Regions from separate parts of the Caulobacter sp. FV2ye17ST genome, predicted to be linked through region 1. Evidence: riboswitches for the same ligand, from Rfam matches in the RefSeq annotation. Region 1 holds a riboswitch; the other holds the start of a gene.
The links. A riboswitch is a leader RNA that binds a small molecule or an ion and turns the genes downstream of it on or off. The one in region 1 is predicted to bind cobalamin.
Positions count from the first base shown of each region.

Region 2: it holds a riboswitch for cobalamin, as region 1 does, so the genes downstream of both, metE (5-methyltetrahydropteroyltriglutamate--homocysteine S-methyltransferase) here and ACW17V_RS09700 (TonB-dependent receptor plug domain-containing protein) in region 1, are expected to answer to the same signal.

Region 1 is NZ_CM178727.1:1,984,474-1,991,708, reverse strand. Features, by position in the region: gene ACW17V_RS09705 (cobyric acid synthase) at 1-486, opposite strand, end outside; gene ACW17V_RS09700 (TonB-dependent receptor plug domain-containing protein) at 564-2,516, opposite strand; cobalamin riboswitch at 2,656-2,843, opposite strand; gene ACW17V_RS09695 (glycerophosphodiester phosphodiesterase family protein) at 3,003-3,929, shown strand; gene ACW17V_RS09690 (hypothetical protein) at 4,060-4,554, shown strand; gene ACW17V_RS09685 (MFS transporter) at 4,636-6,018, shown strand; gene mazG (nucleoside triphosphate pyrophosphohydrolase) at 5,990-6,808, shown strand; gene hflX (GTPase HflX) at 6,805-7,235, opposite strand, start outside.
Region 2 is NZ_CM178727.1:984,887-992,121, reverse strand. Features, by position in the region: gene ACW17V_RS04785 (TonB-dependent siderophore receptor) at 1-343, shown strand, start outside; gene ACW17V_RS04780 (acyl-CoA thioesterase) at 443-1,171, opposite strand; gene metE (5-methyltetrahydropteroyltriglutamate--homocysteine S-methyltransferase) at 1,168-3,525, opposite strand; cobalamin riboswitch at 3,642-3,870, opposite strand; gene ACW17V_RS04770 (flavin-containing monooxygenase) at 4,017-5,690, opposite strand; gene ACW17V_RS04765 (acyl-CoA thioesterase) at 5,890-6,747, shown strand; gene ACW17V_RS04760 (acyl-CoA synthetase) at 6,751-7,235, opposite strand, start outside.

The sequences.
Region 1 (7,235 bases):
GACCAGAACCACCGGCACGTCGGCGGCGCGTGCAAAGCCCATATTGGCGATGTCGCCGGCGCGGAGATTGGTCTCGGCCGGGCTGCCAGCCCCCTCGACGATGACCAGGTCGCATTGCGCCTCGAGGCGACGGAAGCTCTCCAGCACGGTGTCGAGAAGCGCGCCCTTTTGCGCCTGATAGCCCCGCGCCTGCCAGGTTCCCGCCATCTTGCCCAGCACCACCAGCTGGGCGCCGACATCGCTCTGGGGCTTGAGCAGGACCGGATTCATGTCGACCGTCGGCGGCGTGCGACAGGCCATGGCCTGCAGCGCCTGGGCGCGGCCGATCTCCCCGCCGTCCGCCGTGACGGCCGCGTTGTTGGACATGTTCTGCGGCTTGAACGGCCGAACGCTCATACCACGGTTGGTGAACAGTCGGCAAAGACCCGCGACAAGCACGGACTTGCCGACATCGGATCCACACCCCTGAATCATCAAAGCGGCCAGGTCAGTCCTCCCACGAAGCGCCCGACGCGGAACACGGCGACCGTCCCCTTGAGACAGTCGCCGCGCAACGGTTGGCTCTAGAACCTGGCGCGAACGCCGATGAAGGCCCCGCGTCCAGGCGTCCCATAGGTCAGGATGGTCTGATAATCCTTGTCGAACGCGTTTTCGACCCGGCCATACACTTCAAGCCTGTCGTTGATCGGATAGGACGCTCGCAGATCAACCAGCGTGTAGCGGGCGACCGCGACGGTGTTGGCTTCGTTGTTGAACGTCTTGCCGACATGGCGCGCGGCGATCGTAGTGTTCAGGCCGACCGGCCAGCGATAGCTTGCCGACAGGTTGGCCAGGTTCTTCGGCCGGCGGGTCAACTGCCGGCCCGCATTGGCGCCCGAGGCGTTCTCGGACTCGGTATAGGTGTAGTTGCCGGCCAGGGTCAGACGGTCGGTCGCGTCGAACTGACCGATCAGCTCCAGCCCCTTGGCCTGCGTCTTCTGGATGTTCTTGTAGTAGCCCCACCGGAAGGCGCCGCCCGGGTTGCAGGGGGCGTCAGTCGCGCCGAACGAGCACGAGAAGAAGCGAATCTCGTTGCCAGCCTCGCGAGCGAACACCGTGGCCGACACCTTGGCCTTGCCGCCCAGAAGGCGTTGCTCGACCCCGGCGTCCCAGCTGTCGAACTCTTCGGGGCTCAGGTCCAGATTGCCGTATTCGCTATAGAGCTCGTAGAGGCCCGGGGCCCGGAAGCCTTGGCCAAAGCTGGCCCGCAGTACGGTATTGCCCTCGTTCAGCGCCCAGGCGGCCGAGACCTGGCCCAGGGTGTGGCGGCCATAGGTGTCGTGGTCTTCGTAACGCAGTCCGCCCGTCAGGGTCAGACCCGGAACGACCTCGGCCTGAAGCTGGCCATAGATGCTGTCGACGCCGACGCGGCCGGTGCGGAAGGCTGGATTGGGCGTTGTCAGGTTCGGCGAACGGGTTTCCATCCGCGACCGCTCGCTTTCCGCGCCGAACGAGGCCGTGAGCGTCTCGGTGACCGCGAAGGCTCCCTGATACTCCCAGCGCTTGTTCCTGCCGGTGGAATCGAACGTCAGCGGAACGGCGGGACGGGCCGGATTGAGGTTCTCGCGGGCGGTGTCGGTGTAGCCGTAGGCAATACGATTGGTCCAACGCCCGTCCAGCAGGGCGAAGTTCAGGCCGGTATAGATGACCAGTTCCTCGGTCCGGCCAAACTCGGCGGAGTCGGTGTTGAAGCCGTCGAAGTCGTTCTTGCCGCGCGAATAGACCGAGCGAACCTCGGCCGAGACGGCGTCGCTGAAGGCGAAGCGCACGCGCCCCGAAAGGCCGGTGTTCTGGTAACCGTCCTTCTCCTTGCCCGGCGCATAGGCGGAGAAACCGTCGGTGGTGTAGTAGCTGCCCGCCAGACGCCAGGTCAGGCGTTCGGCGACCCCGCTGGCGCCGGCGCGGATATAGGCGGTGTCGCGCGCGCCGCCCTCGACGCTGGCATTGCTTTCGAACGCTTTGGTCGGTTCGGCGGTGACCATGTTGACCACGCCGCCGATGGCCTGGCTGCCCCACAAGGTCGACTGGGCGCCGCGCAGCACCTCGATCCGCGAGACATCGCCGACCAGCAGGTTGCCGGAATTGTAGCCGCCCTGGGTCGAGGACGGATCGTTCAGCTTGACGCCGTCGATCAGCACGACGGTGTGCTGGGTCTCCGCGCCCCGGATATAGAGGCTGGTCGCCGATCCCGGCCCGCCATTACGGGCGAAGGTGACGCTGGGCGTCTGGGCCAGAAGCTCGACAGCCGTCGTGGCCTGGCTGACCTTGATGGCCTCCGGCGTCAGAACGGTGATGGAAGCGCCGACCTTCTCGATCGGTTGCACAGAGCGGGTGGCGGTGACCACCAGCTCGGCCAGGGCCGTGGCCCCGATCGTGCCGGCGACGTCGGTTTCAGGAGCCTTCTGCTCTTCGGCCATGGCGGCCCCGGAGATCAGGATGGTGGAGATTGCGCTGGAGCACAGAAGCGCTCGGATCATGGTCTTTCCCTTTGAATGACCCGCGCACGTCCTCAAGCCCCAAACGCAAGGAAGCGCCCACGGCGAGAGGCCGCGACGCGGCCTGACTGACATGTCGTTTCGCGGGAAATCCCGTTCGTTCGGCGCACCCCGGCCGGACGATGAACGACTGCGTCGGGCAGGTCTCCTGGCTCACGGGTCTAGGCTTGGCGCGTCGCCTTCCCAGGACCGAGGTCCCAGTGGCATGTGACGCGTAAGCTCGCCGCTTACAGTTGCGGGGGCAGCCGGGGTTTTGAACCCCGTTCCCTATTCATCCTCTTGCGAGGAACCTGACGCAAAATCAGCCCTATATGCTGCGCCGCACACCGTCAATGCAGAGGTTCCCCTCCGTCAGAAGCGGCGAGAGACGCGTCCATAGTCTTCAGATCAAGCGTTCATTGCCCACGGCGGCGGGCAGTCTGCTAGAGAGATCTTGTCTGACCGACTCTCGATTCCGGAGTGAATTGCATGCGTTTCCTCGCTCTTGGACTGACGGTTTCGATGTCGATCCTGGCCGGCTGCGCGACGCCGCCCGGCGCGCCTGATGCGGTTCCGCTGGCGGCCTTTTTCGACTGCGCCCGGGACCGGGGCGTCCTGGTTTCGGCTCACCGGGCGGTTCTGGACGAAACCACGCCGGAAAATTCCCTGGCCGGGATTCGCGCCACCGGAACGGCCATCCGCCCTGCCCTCCTCGAGATCGACGTGACAAGGACCAGGGACGGCGCTCTGGTGCTGATGCACGACGACACTCTGGATCGCACCACCACAGGCCGCGGCCGCGTCGCTGACAACACCCTGGCGCAGGTGCGCGCGGCGCGCCTCATCGACGGGGCCGGCAAGGTTACCGATGCGCCGCCTCCCACCTTGCGTGAGGCGCTGGATGCAGCGGGCGCGGTCGGCGCGATCGTGACGCTGGACTTCAAAAGCTCGGGCGCGGACGGCGATGTGCTCACCCGGCAGGTGATCGCCGAGACCCGCGCCGCGCACGCCCAAGGACGGGCGGTGCTGATCGTCTACAATGACGCCGACGCCTTGCGCCTGGCGACCCTGGCCCCCGAGATGATGATCTCCGTGCCCGTGTCCGGTCTGGATCATCTGGCCAGCTTGACCCGCGGGGGGCTGCAGGCCCATCGCATCCTGGCCTGGACGGGAACCCGCGCCGAAAACCCGACGCTGTGGGCCGATCTTCGGAAGGCTGGCGTGGAGCCGATGTTTGGCACCCTGGGCGCGCCCGGCCGGCGCGCGGACGACCGCTACGCGGCCGACGGCGATCCCAGCGAGTATGGCGATCTGGCCAGGGCCGGCGTCGCTGTGATCGGCACCGATACTCCCAGGGTCGTCAGGTCGGTGCTGGCGAAGGCCGTCACCGCGCCCGCGGCCTGCAAGGTTCACTGATCCTCGCCCGCAACGTCATCCCTGCTTGGAGACCCGAACAAACGTTTAGGACGGGCTCGACGGGCTCTGGCGTTTTAGTTCGGTTGGCCGCACAGTTTGGGACTGGGGGATCAGATCCGGAGTTCCGACGATGAAAATCTCACTTGTGATCCTGGCCTTGGGCGCGACGATCGCTGGCCCGGCCCTCGCCGCGCCCCAGGTCGCGACGGTTCGCGTCTCGATCGGCGCCGACCTGGCCAAGAAGACCCAGACCCTGGATGCGCGCGAATTCGACTACCTGACCCGCGAGCTCAAGCGCTCGGTCGAAAAGAGACTTGAGAGTTCAGGCGCCCTGGATCCGCAGGGCGGCGAGCTGGATCTCGTTATCGAGGACGCCAGACCCAATCGCCCCACGATGCGGGAAATGAGCGCCAAGCCTGGGCTCTCCTATCAAAGCTTCGGGGTCGGCGGGGCCCGGGTCAGCGGCGAATACCGGGCCGCCTCGGGCGCTCGCACGCCGGTGGCCTATAGCTGGTACGAAACCGATATTCGCTGGGCTCAGTACAATGGCACCTGGAGCGACGCCGACGAGGCGTTCGACAGACTGGCTGTCCGACTGGCCAAGGACGAGTTCGGCGCCCGCTAGCGCAGAATTAAAGGGCGGCCACGCCCAGTGAGTTCAAGAGGCGGGATACAACCCGCCGTGTACGGGAGAGGATTACGCGGAATGGCCGATCGACGATCGTCTTGGTCTCTGGCGGCGTTCGCCGCGCCCTGCCTGCCCCTCGCGGCGCTAGGCCTGCCTCTGGTGGTCTATCTGCCGGAGTTCTATGTCAGCGAACTGGGCCTGTCGCTCGGCGCCGTCGGCGCCGCCTTCCTGATTGTCCGACTGATCGACATCATCTTCGACCCGATCATCGGCGGCGTCATGGATCGCACGCGAAGCAAGTGGGGGCGATTTAGACCCTGGCTGGTGGCGGGTTCTCCCCTGGTGATGCTGGGCGCGTTTGGCCTGTTCATGGCCCAGCCCGGCGTCGGGCCCATCTATCTCTGGCTGTGCCTCATCGTCGTCTATGCCGGCTATTCGATGATGGTGCTGTCGCATACCGCCTGGGCCGCCGTGCTTTCGACCGACTATCAGCAGCGTTCGCGCGTCTATGGCTGGTGGCAGGCTGGCAATGTCGTGGGCATGATCCTCGTGCTCACCCTGCCGCCGATCATCACCCTGGCGTTCAAGGGCGACCATGCCGCGGGCATTCGCTCGATGGGCTGGTTCGTGGTTCTGTTGATTCCCCTGACCGTCCTGCTGGCGACCCGCGCGGTCGGCGAGCGTCAGGCGCCCGTTGCGCGGCATCGCTCCGGGCTGACCCAGTATTTCGCGCTTCTGAAGCGCAGCTCGACCCGCAAGCTCCTGGTCGCCGACCTGCTGATGGGCCTGGCGCCGGGCATCGCCGGCGCCCTGTTCTTCTTCTTCTTCGAGCGCATCAAGGGCTTCGACAAGACCGAGGCCGGCATCCTGCTGCTGGTCTATTTCGTGGCCGCCCTGGCCGGCGCGCCGCTCTGGCCGATGCTGGCCCGGCGGATCGGAAAACATCACGCCCTGGCCGTGGCGTCGGTTGTCTATGCCGCAGTTCAGGTCTGCGCGGTGCTGACGCCCGCCGGCAATACGTGGGCGGGCATGCTGGTCCTGATCCTCGCCGGCCTGCCCTATTCGGCCGCCCCCCTGCTCGTCAGGGCGATGATGGCCGATATCGGCGACGAGGAACGCCTGGCCAGCGGCGCCGACCGGACCGGTCTGCTCTATGCTCTGGTCAACGGCACGGTGAAGCTTGGCCACGCCCTGGCCATCGGCGCCTTCCCCTTGCTGGCCCTGTTCGGCTTCGACCCGAAACTGCCGACAGCGGTGGGCGAAACGGCCTTGATCGCGCTCTACTCCGTGGTTCCAGCCGCGATGGGCCTTGTGGTCGCCGCCGTCATGCTGCGCTATCCGCTCGACGCGACTCGCGTCGCCGAGATCCAGCGCCAGCTCGCGGCGATGGACGCAGCGGCTCCATCGCACCACGAGCCTGAACCGGATACGCATGCCGCCCTCGCCACCCCCGCCGAGTGACGCCGAACACCCGCTGTTCGCCCTGATCGAGATCATGGCCCGCCTGCGTGATCCCGAGGGCGGCTGCCCGTGGGACCAGCAGCAAACCTTTGCCAGCATCGCGCCCTATACGGTGGAGGAGGCCTATGAGGTCGCCGACGCCATCGAGCGCAACGATCTGGGAGATCTGAAGGAAGAGTTGGGAGACCTGCTTCTGCAGGTGGTCTTCCATGCCCGCATGGCCCAGGAGCAGGGAGCGTTCGACTTCGCCGGCGTAGCTGCGGCCATCTCCGACAAGATGATCCGCCGCCACCCGCATGTGTTCGGCGATCATGCCTATGATGACCAGGCCGCCCAGACGGCTGGCTGGGAAACCCTGAAAGCCCAGGAGCGCAAAGCCAAGGCCAAGACGGGCGTTCTGGACGACGTGCCGGCGGGTCTTCCCGCCCTGACCCGCGCGGTGAAGCTGACCAAGCGCGCCGCGCGCGTCGGCTTCGACTGGCCATCGACCAGTGAGGTTCTGGACAAGCTGCGCGAGGAGATCGCCGAACTGGAGGTCGAGATCGAGGCCGGCGACCGGGCCAAGGCCCGCGAGGAACTGGGCGATCTGCTGTTCGTCTGCGCCAACCTGGCCCGCAAGCTGGACGTCGAGCCCGAAGACGCCCTGCGCGCCACCAACGCCAAGTTCAGCCGACGCTTCGCGTATATAGAAGCGGCCTTGGCCAGGGACGGGCGAACACCCGACCAGTCGGATCTGGCGGAGATGGACGCGCTGTGGGACGCCGCCAAGGCGGACGAAAAGAAAAGCTAGGCGGCGACCATCACGAAGGCGTCGGGAAACTGGCGCTCGAACCGGCCCAGCGCCTGGGTATCCAGGCGCGCGACGATCGTCACGCCGCCCTCTGCTTCATCCTCGCGGCTGAGCACGCGGCCGTTGCGATAGATCCAGGCCAGGGCTTCGCCCTCCCCCGCCGCGATCCGGATGGCGATGGGCGGGGAATCGTCGATCAGGCCGCTGATGCGCTTGAGTAGCGCCTCGCAGCCTTCGCCGGTGACAGCCGAGACGGCCGAGGCTTCGGTGCGTCTGGCGCTGCCTTCGACCTCCTCGCGGTCTTCCTCGGGGACGAGGTCGATCTTGTTCCAGACCTCGACCACGGTCTTGCCTTCGTCGAAGGTGACGCCCAGCTCGGCCAGCACCGTCTCGACGTCGCGGGCCTGGGCCACGCTGTCGGGATTGG
Region 2 (7,235 bases), 1.0 Mb from region 1:
CGCGGGTTTCGTTGGCAGCGCTCTGAGCAACATCCCGCGCCAGTCGGCGGCGGTCTATGCGCACTGGCAAACGGCCCAGCAGGGTCCTAGCGCGATCGGTGTCGGCGGCGGGCTGGTCTATGTCGGCAAGCGGCCGGGCGACGACGTCAATTCCGGCTTCAAACTGCCCGACTACGTCACCGCGCGGCTGAACCTGAGCTATCAGGCGACCCAAGGGCTGTCGCTGCACTTGAACGCCGAGAACCTGCTGGACGCGTACTATCTTGAAAGTTCCTACAGCAACCTCTGGATCACACCGGGCGCCCCGCGGACGGTCACGATCCAGGCGAAGTGGAAAATGTGACGCCGCCCTGAGTTCGCGGCGACCTTGATAGGCAGCCACGCGCCAGACTTGGCCCCCTTGGCGACGGACACCGCGTCCATCGCCAAGGGGGCCAAGGATTCAGGCCTCCCGAACCGCCACCATCACGAATTCCCCCACAGCCGAACGGCTGCGGACGCCGCTCAGCAGCCCCTCCGCCCAGAACTCGACCTCGACGGTCATCGAGCGCGTCCCTGTCCTGGTGACTCTGGGGACCAGCTCGACGAGATCGCCGCCGGCCACCGGCACGGCGAAGTCCACCCGTTGCGAGGCCGCCATCACCACGACCTTTCGGCTGTGCCGCGTGGCGGCGATGAAGGCGGCCTTGCCCATCATCGCCAGGGCTTCGCCACCAAACAGGGTGCCGTAGTGGTTCGTACGGTTTGGAAAGACCATCTCGACCATCCGCAGATCCTCACCCGTAGGTTCAGCGTCCGCCAGGGGCGGCAGGTCGCGCGACGGAAGATCTCCGTCGCGCAGCGCCACCATCTGGAACAGGCCCTTGGCGCACAGCCGGCGTTCCCCCGTCAGCAGCGCCTCGGCCAGCAGGCTGACCTCGACGGTGAGCGAGCGACGCCCCACCCGTGTGACGCGCCCTTCAGCTTCAACCATCTCGCCCTGGCGCGCCGGAGCGGCGAAGTCGATCCGCTCGCAGGACGCCGTGACGAAGGGCGCCCGCCCATGCCGTGAGGCGGCGATGAAGGCCACCTTGTCCATGTGCGCGAGCGCGACGCCGCCAAACAGCGTGCCGTGATGATTGACGTCGGTCGGGAAGACGATGTCCACAAGCCGGGTAACGGGGCCGGTCAAGCCGCCGCTTCCGTGGAACGGAACCGCCTGGCGGCCTCGACCATGTTCGCCACGGCCGTCCTGGTTTCGGGCCACTTGCGGGTCTTCAGACCGCAGTCAGGATTGACCCACAACTGCCCGCTCGACAGCCGCTCGCTCGCGGCCGAAAGCAGGGTGATCATCTCTTCGACCGTCGGCACGCGGGGGGAATGGATATCGTAGACGCCCGGGCCGATCTGGGCCGGGTACCGGTCGACCACAAAGGCGTCCAGCAGCTCCATCTTCGACCGCGCGGTCTCGATCGAGATCACGTCGGCGTCCATCGCCCCGATGGCGGCGATGATGTCGTTGAACTCGGAATAGCACATATGGGTGTGGATCTGGGTGTGATCGGCGACGCCCGAGGCGGTCAGGCGGAAGCATTCGACCGCCCAGGACAGATAGGTGTCCCAGTCGGCGCGGCGCAGCGGCAGGCCTTCGCGCAGGGCGGCTTCGTCGATCTGGATGATCCTGGCCCCGGCCGCTTCCAGGTCGACCACCTCGTCACGAATGGCCAGCGCGATCTGGCGACAGGCCAGGGCGCGCGGGACGTCGTCCCGGACGAACGACCAGTTCAAGATTGTCACCGGCCCGGTCAGCATGCCCTTCATCGGCCTGGACGTCAGGCCTTGCGCATAGGTCCACCAGCCGACGGTCATCGGCTTGGGACGCGAGACGTCGCCAAACAGGATCGGCGGCCGCACACAGCGCGAGCCGTAGGACTGCACCCAGCCATGCTGTGTGAAGACAAAGCCGGCCAATTGTTCGCCGAAATACTGCACCATGTCGTTGCGCTCGAACTCGCCATGGACGAGCACGTCGAGGCCGACCTCTTCCTGCCAGGCGATGGCCCGAGCGGTCTCCTCGCGAAGGAACGCTTGATAGCCGGCGTCGTCCAGGACGCCTTTGCCGTGGGCCGAGCGGGCCTTGCGCACCCCTTCGGTCTGCGGAAAGGAGCCGATGGTGGTGGTGGGCAGCGCCGGCAGGTTCAGACGATCCGCTTGCAAGGCCTGACGGTCGCCATAGTCCAGGCCTCGCCTTGCCATGGCGTCGGTCACTCCAGCCAGGCGCGCGGCGACGGCGGCGTCGTGGATCTTCGGTGAGGTGCGGCGCGCCTGGGCGGCCGTTGCGCTGGCTTCGAGTTGGGCGGCGACGACGGCGCGGCCGCCGTTCAGGGCCTGGGCCAGGACCGCCAGTTCCTCGATCTTCTGCACCGCGAAGGCCAGCCATTGGCGCACCTGCGGATCGATGGCGCTCTCAAGGGTCAGGTCGATGGGCGCGTGCAGCAGCGAACACGACGGGGCCAGGATGACCCGGTCAGAGCCGCGCTGGGCGACGGCAGGCTCCAGCCGATCCAGCAGGGCCGGAAGGTCGGCGCGCCACACGTTGCGGCCATCGACCACGCCCAGCGACAGGACCAGGCTCTCGCGGCTGGCGGCCAGGGCCGTCTCGAGTTCCTCCGGCGCGCGGACGAGGTCCAGATGCACGCCTTCGACCGGGAGGTTCAGGGCGGTGTGAAGGTTGTCGCCATAGCCGCCGAAATAGCTGGTCAGCATCAGGCGCAGGCTGGGGACCGCGTGGGTGAGGGCGCCATAGGCGCGGCGGATCTCGTTCCGCTCGAAAGCCGTCAGGTCCAGGGCCAGACACGGCTCGTCGAACTGCACCCAGTCAGCGCCGGCGGCGGCCAGGCCCTGAAGCACCTCGGCATAGATCGGCAGCAAGGCCGACAGGAGGGACAGCGGCGCGAAGCCCTCGTCCCTGGTCTTGGCCAACTTAAGGAAGGTGACGGGCCCCAGCAGGACCGGACGGGTCTGCACCCCGAGGGCCCTGGCCTCCAGGAACTCGTCGATGGGCTTGGTCGAGCTCAGGGCGAAGGTCTGCCCCCGTGATACCTCCGGAGCCAGATAGTGATAGTTGGTGTCGAACCATTTGGTCATCTCCAGCGCCGGGACGCCCCCCTCCCCTGGCCCGGCGTCATGACCGTGACCGCAGCCGGGGCCGCAGGCCTCCTGGGCGGTCGCGCCCTGCGCGCCGCGCGCCATGGCGAAGTAGGTGGCGGTGTCGACTTCGCCGCCGTCCCAGCCATAGGCGTCCGGGATCGCGCCGACCATCACGGCGGTGTCCAGCACGTGGTCGTAGAGCGAAAAGTCGTTGCTGGGCACGTGGGCCACACCCAGGGCGGCCTGGCGCATCCAGGCCTGGGCGCGCAAGGCCAGGGCGGTGTCCAGGAGCGCCCGGGCGTCGGTCTGGCCGGCCCAATGGCCCTCCAGGGCGAACTTCAGTTCGCGCTTGGCGCCGATGCGGGGAAAGCCAAGGTTGGCGACGGTAACGGTCATTTCAAAAGCCTCTGCCGGTGTTGTGGCGGAGGCTGGCCGGGACGCGCGCGAACGCGCGCACGGATCATCGCGGTCCGGACGCACCTTCCATGCGACCAGACCGGACACCCCGCCGGAGGACGTTATCTGTCGGGGCAGGTCTCCTGGCTCACGGGTCATCACCCCTGCCCTGGCCTTCCCGACACGCCACCGATCCAGCTCGGCGCGTCAGTGACACTCAATGGACAGCGGCTCACCGCTCACAGTTGCGGGGGCAGCGCCGGCCTCGGGGTTTCACGCCCTCACCGACTTCCCTCTTAGCTCCGGACGCGCGAACGCCCGCAGACCACGACACGCGTAAAGGACGCCCGAAGGCGATCGGCGTCAAGAGGGATATAAGGATATCCTTATATGTTTTTTCGCTAGCCGGGCGCGCCTGTTGTTCAGGGGCGCTGGAGACGTCGCCGACGATGGGATCGTGCGGTCCGCATCTTCCGGATCCAGCGGCGGCGCTATCCGTCGACCGCCTCAGGGATCCTGGCCGCCTGCTGCGCGGCATCCTTCTCGAACACAAAATCGGTGTAGCCGTTCTCGGCGGCCAGCCGACACGCTTCGGTGTAGCGCTGGAAGCCGCCGGTATACATGCTCAGCCCGCGCGGTTTGCCGCTGATGTTGCCGCCCACGTACCAGGTGTTGGCCTTGGAAACGAGCGTCAGCCCGGCGAGACCGTAGACGGTCTCCATCCACGCCTGCTCGGCCCCTTGGGTCGGCTCGATGCTGGCCAGGCCCTGCTGGCGCATGTGGGTGATCGCGTCGGCGATCCAGTCGATGTTCTGCTGGTCCAGAGTGATGATGTTGGCCAGCGCCGCCGGACCGTTCGGCCCGCAGACCAGGAACAGGTTCGGGAACGACGAGATCATCAGACCCAGGTACGACGTGGCGCCGTCGCGCCACTTGTCGCGCAGTTGCACCCCGCCCCGGCCCACCACGTCGAAGTTCAGGAGCGCGCCAGTCAGACCGTCATAGCCGGTGGCGAAGATCAGCGTGTCCAGCTCCACCTCGCCGGTGGCCGTGAGCAGGCCAGCCGGGGTGATCCTGATGATCGGGCTTTCCAGGCAGTCGTGCAGGGTCACGTGCGGTAGGTTGAAGGTCTCATAGTAGTGGGTGTCGAGACACGGACGGCGCGCGAAGATCGGGTAGCCACGCGGCTTCAGCTTCTCGGCGGTCACAGGATCGGCGACGACCTCGCTGATCTTTCCACGGACGAACTCGGCGACCTGTTCATTGGCCTCGGCATTGACCAGAAGGTCCGAGAACGTGCCCAGGAAGGACAGGCCGCCCCGCGCCCAGGAATCCTCCATGAGCGCGCGGCGCTGCTCGGAGGTGACGCTGAAGAACGGCCGGGTTGATTGCGGACGAACGCCGCCGAGCGGGCTGTTGCGGGCGACCTGGCGGATACCCGCATAGTTGCGCTTGAGTTCGGCGACGTAATCCGGCTCCAGAGCCACGTTGCGCATCGGCAGGGTGAAGCTGGGGGTGCGCTGGAAAACCGTCAGTGTTCCGGCGGTCCTGGCGACCTCCGGCACGATCTGAATGCCTGTCGACCCCGTGCCGACCAGGCCGACCCGCTTGCCTTCGAAGCTGACCGGCGTATGCGGCCACTTGGCCGCAAGCAGGATTTCGCCCTTGAAGTCCTCGGCGCCGTCGAACGGAACACCCTTGGGGATCGACAGCGGGCCGGACGCCATCACGCAGTAGGTCGCTTCGAAGACGCGGCCATCGTCGGTGGTGACGCGCCAGACATTGGCGTCCTCGTCATAGGCCGCGCCCGTGACCCAGGTCTCGAACAGGAAATGGCGACGCAGGTCCAGGCGATCGGCGACGAAGTTGGCGTACGCCAGGATTTCCGTCTGGGCGGCGAACTGTTCGCTCCATGTCCATTCCTGCTCGATTTCCGGAGAGAACGAGTAGCAGTAGTCCAGGCTCATCAGGTCGCAGCGAGCGCCCGGATAGCGGTTCCAGTACCAGACGCCGCCGACGTCGCCGCCGGCTTCGACGCCCCTGACGCTCAGGCCCATGCCGCTCAGCTTGTGCACGGCGTACATGCCGCCAAAGCCGGCGCCGATCACGAGCGCGTCGATGCGGGTCGGCTGTTGGCTTGGGGTCGGCTGCGGCAACGCGGTCATGGCGATCTCCCTGATGGACGTCACCTTGTTGCGGCCGTGACCCAAGCCGTGCCAGTGGCGGGGTCCTTGGCGCGCGAACATCACGGATGTGTCTGTTGGAAGGCTGTGCTCGCACGCCTTGATCTGAATCCCGGACCTGACGCATGGCTTGGCGCGCCGATCTGTGACCGCGGCCCAGGGGCGCCGCGAGAGGAGACACATGAACGACGAGACCACTGCGGCGACAGCCCTCAGCGAACCGCCTTCGCGCCTGACGCGCTTCGAGGCGCAGACGGGCTCTCCCCGCCAGACCCTGAAGGCCGACAGACGCCTGTGCGTCGGGCCGCCCGGCAATGTCTTCGTCTTCGGCGGCGTGCTTTTCGGCTCGGCCCTGGCGGCGCTGGAAGACCATCTCCAGCGCCCGGTCATCTGGTCGACGATCCAGTTCCTCGGTCCCCTCCGCCCCGGCGAAGTCCTGGAACTGAACGTCGAGGTCCCCGGGCCCGGACGGACGATCTCGCAGGCGCGCGTCGTCGGGCGCGTGGGCGATCGGGAAATCTTCCTGGCCTCGGCGGCGCTGGGCGTGCGCGACGAGCCGTTGGACCATGCCTGGGATCGCGCTCCGGAGGTTCCCCCGCCCGAGGCCTGCGAGACGGCGAAGCTTTGGCCTCATGGCCAGGAGTCCGGCACGCTTCTGGAAACCCTGGAGATGCGCATCGCGCCCGGCGCGTTCGCGGAAGCCGAGCCGACCGGAAGGCTGGCCGACAGCGGACGAGTGGTCTTCTGGATGCGGGCGCGCCAGGACCTTCCGATGGATATCAGCGTGCTGGCCCTGTTCGCGGACTTCACGCCCTATGCGCTCAGCAAGGCGCTCGGCGGCGGCCTGGGCGGCGTCAGTCTGGACAATACCTTGCGGGTGGTGCGTCGCGCCGAGACCGACTGGATCCTCTGCGACGCCAGGATCCAGGGCATCCGCTCGGGCTTCGCCCACGGCGACATCCGCCTGTTCGCCCGGACTGGCGAGCTCATGGCGATCGGCGGCCAGTCGATGAACGCCTGGCCGCCTCGCCCGCGCTGACGGCTAGGCGGTCTCGTCCGCCAGGGCGATAGCGGTTCGGTAGTCGGCCTTGCCGCTCTCGTGCCGAGGCACGGTGTCCACCAGAACGAAGCGCTTGGGGTGCTTGTAGGCCGACAGCGTCTGGGTCAAACCCGCCCTCACCCGGGCCTCGTCGAACAGGCCGTCCGGCTTGAGAATCGCCACGACGATCTTGCCCCACTTCTCGTCGGGTTGCCCGACGACAAGGACGTCGGCCACGCCCGGCTGAAGCTTCAGGGCCTCCTCAACCTCCTCGGGAAAGACCTTCTCGCCGCCGGTGTTGATCGACAGGTTGCCCCGTCCGATCAGGGTGAACTGGTTGGGCGGCATCCAGCGCGCGAAGTCTCCGGGCACGGCATAGCGCACGCCGTCGATCGTCCGGTAGGTGGCGGCGGTCTTCTCGGGATCGCCGAAATAGCCATTGGCCATCGCCCCGCTGCGGGCGATGAAGCCCTCGGACGGACGGTCCT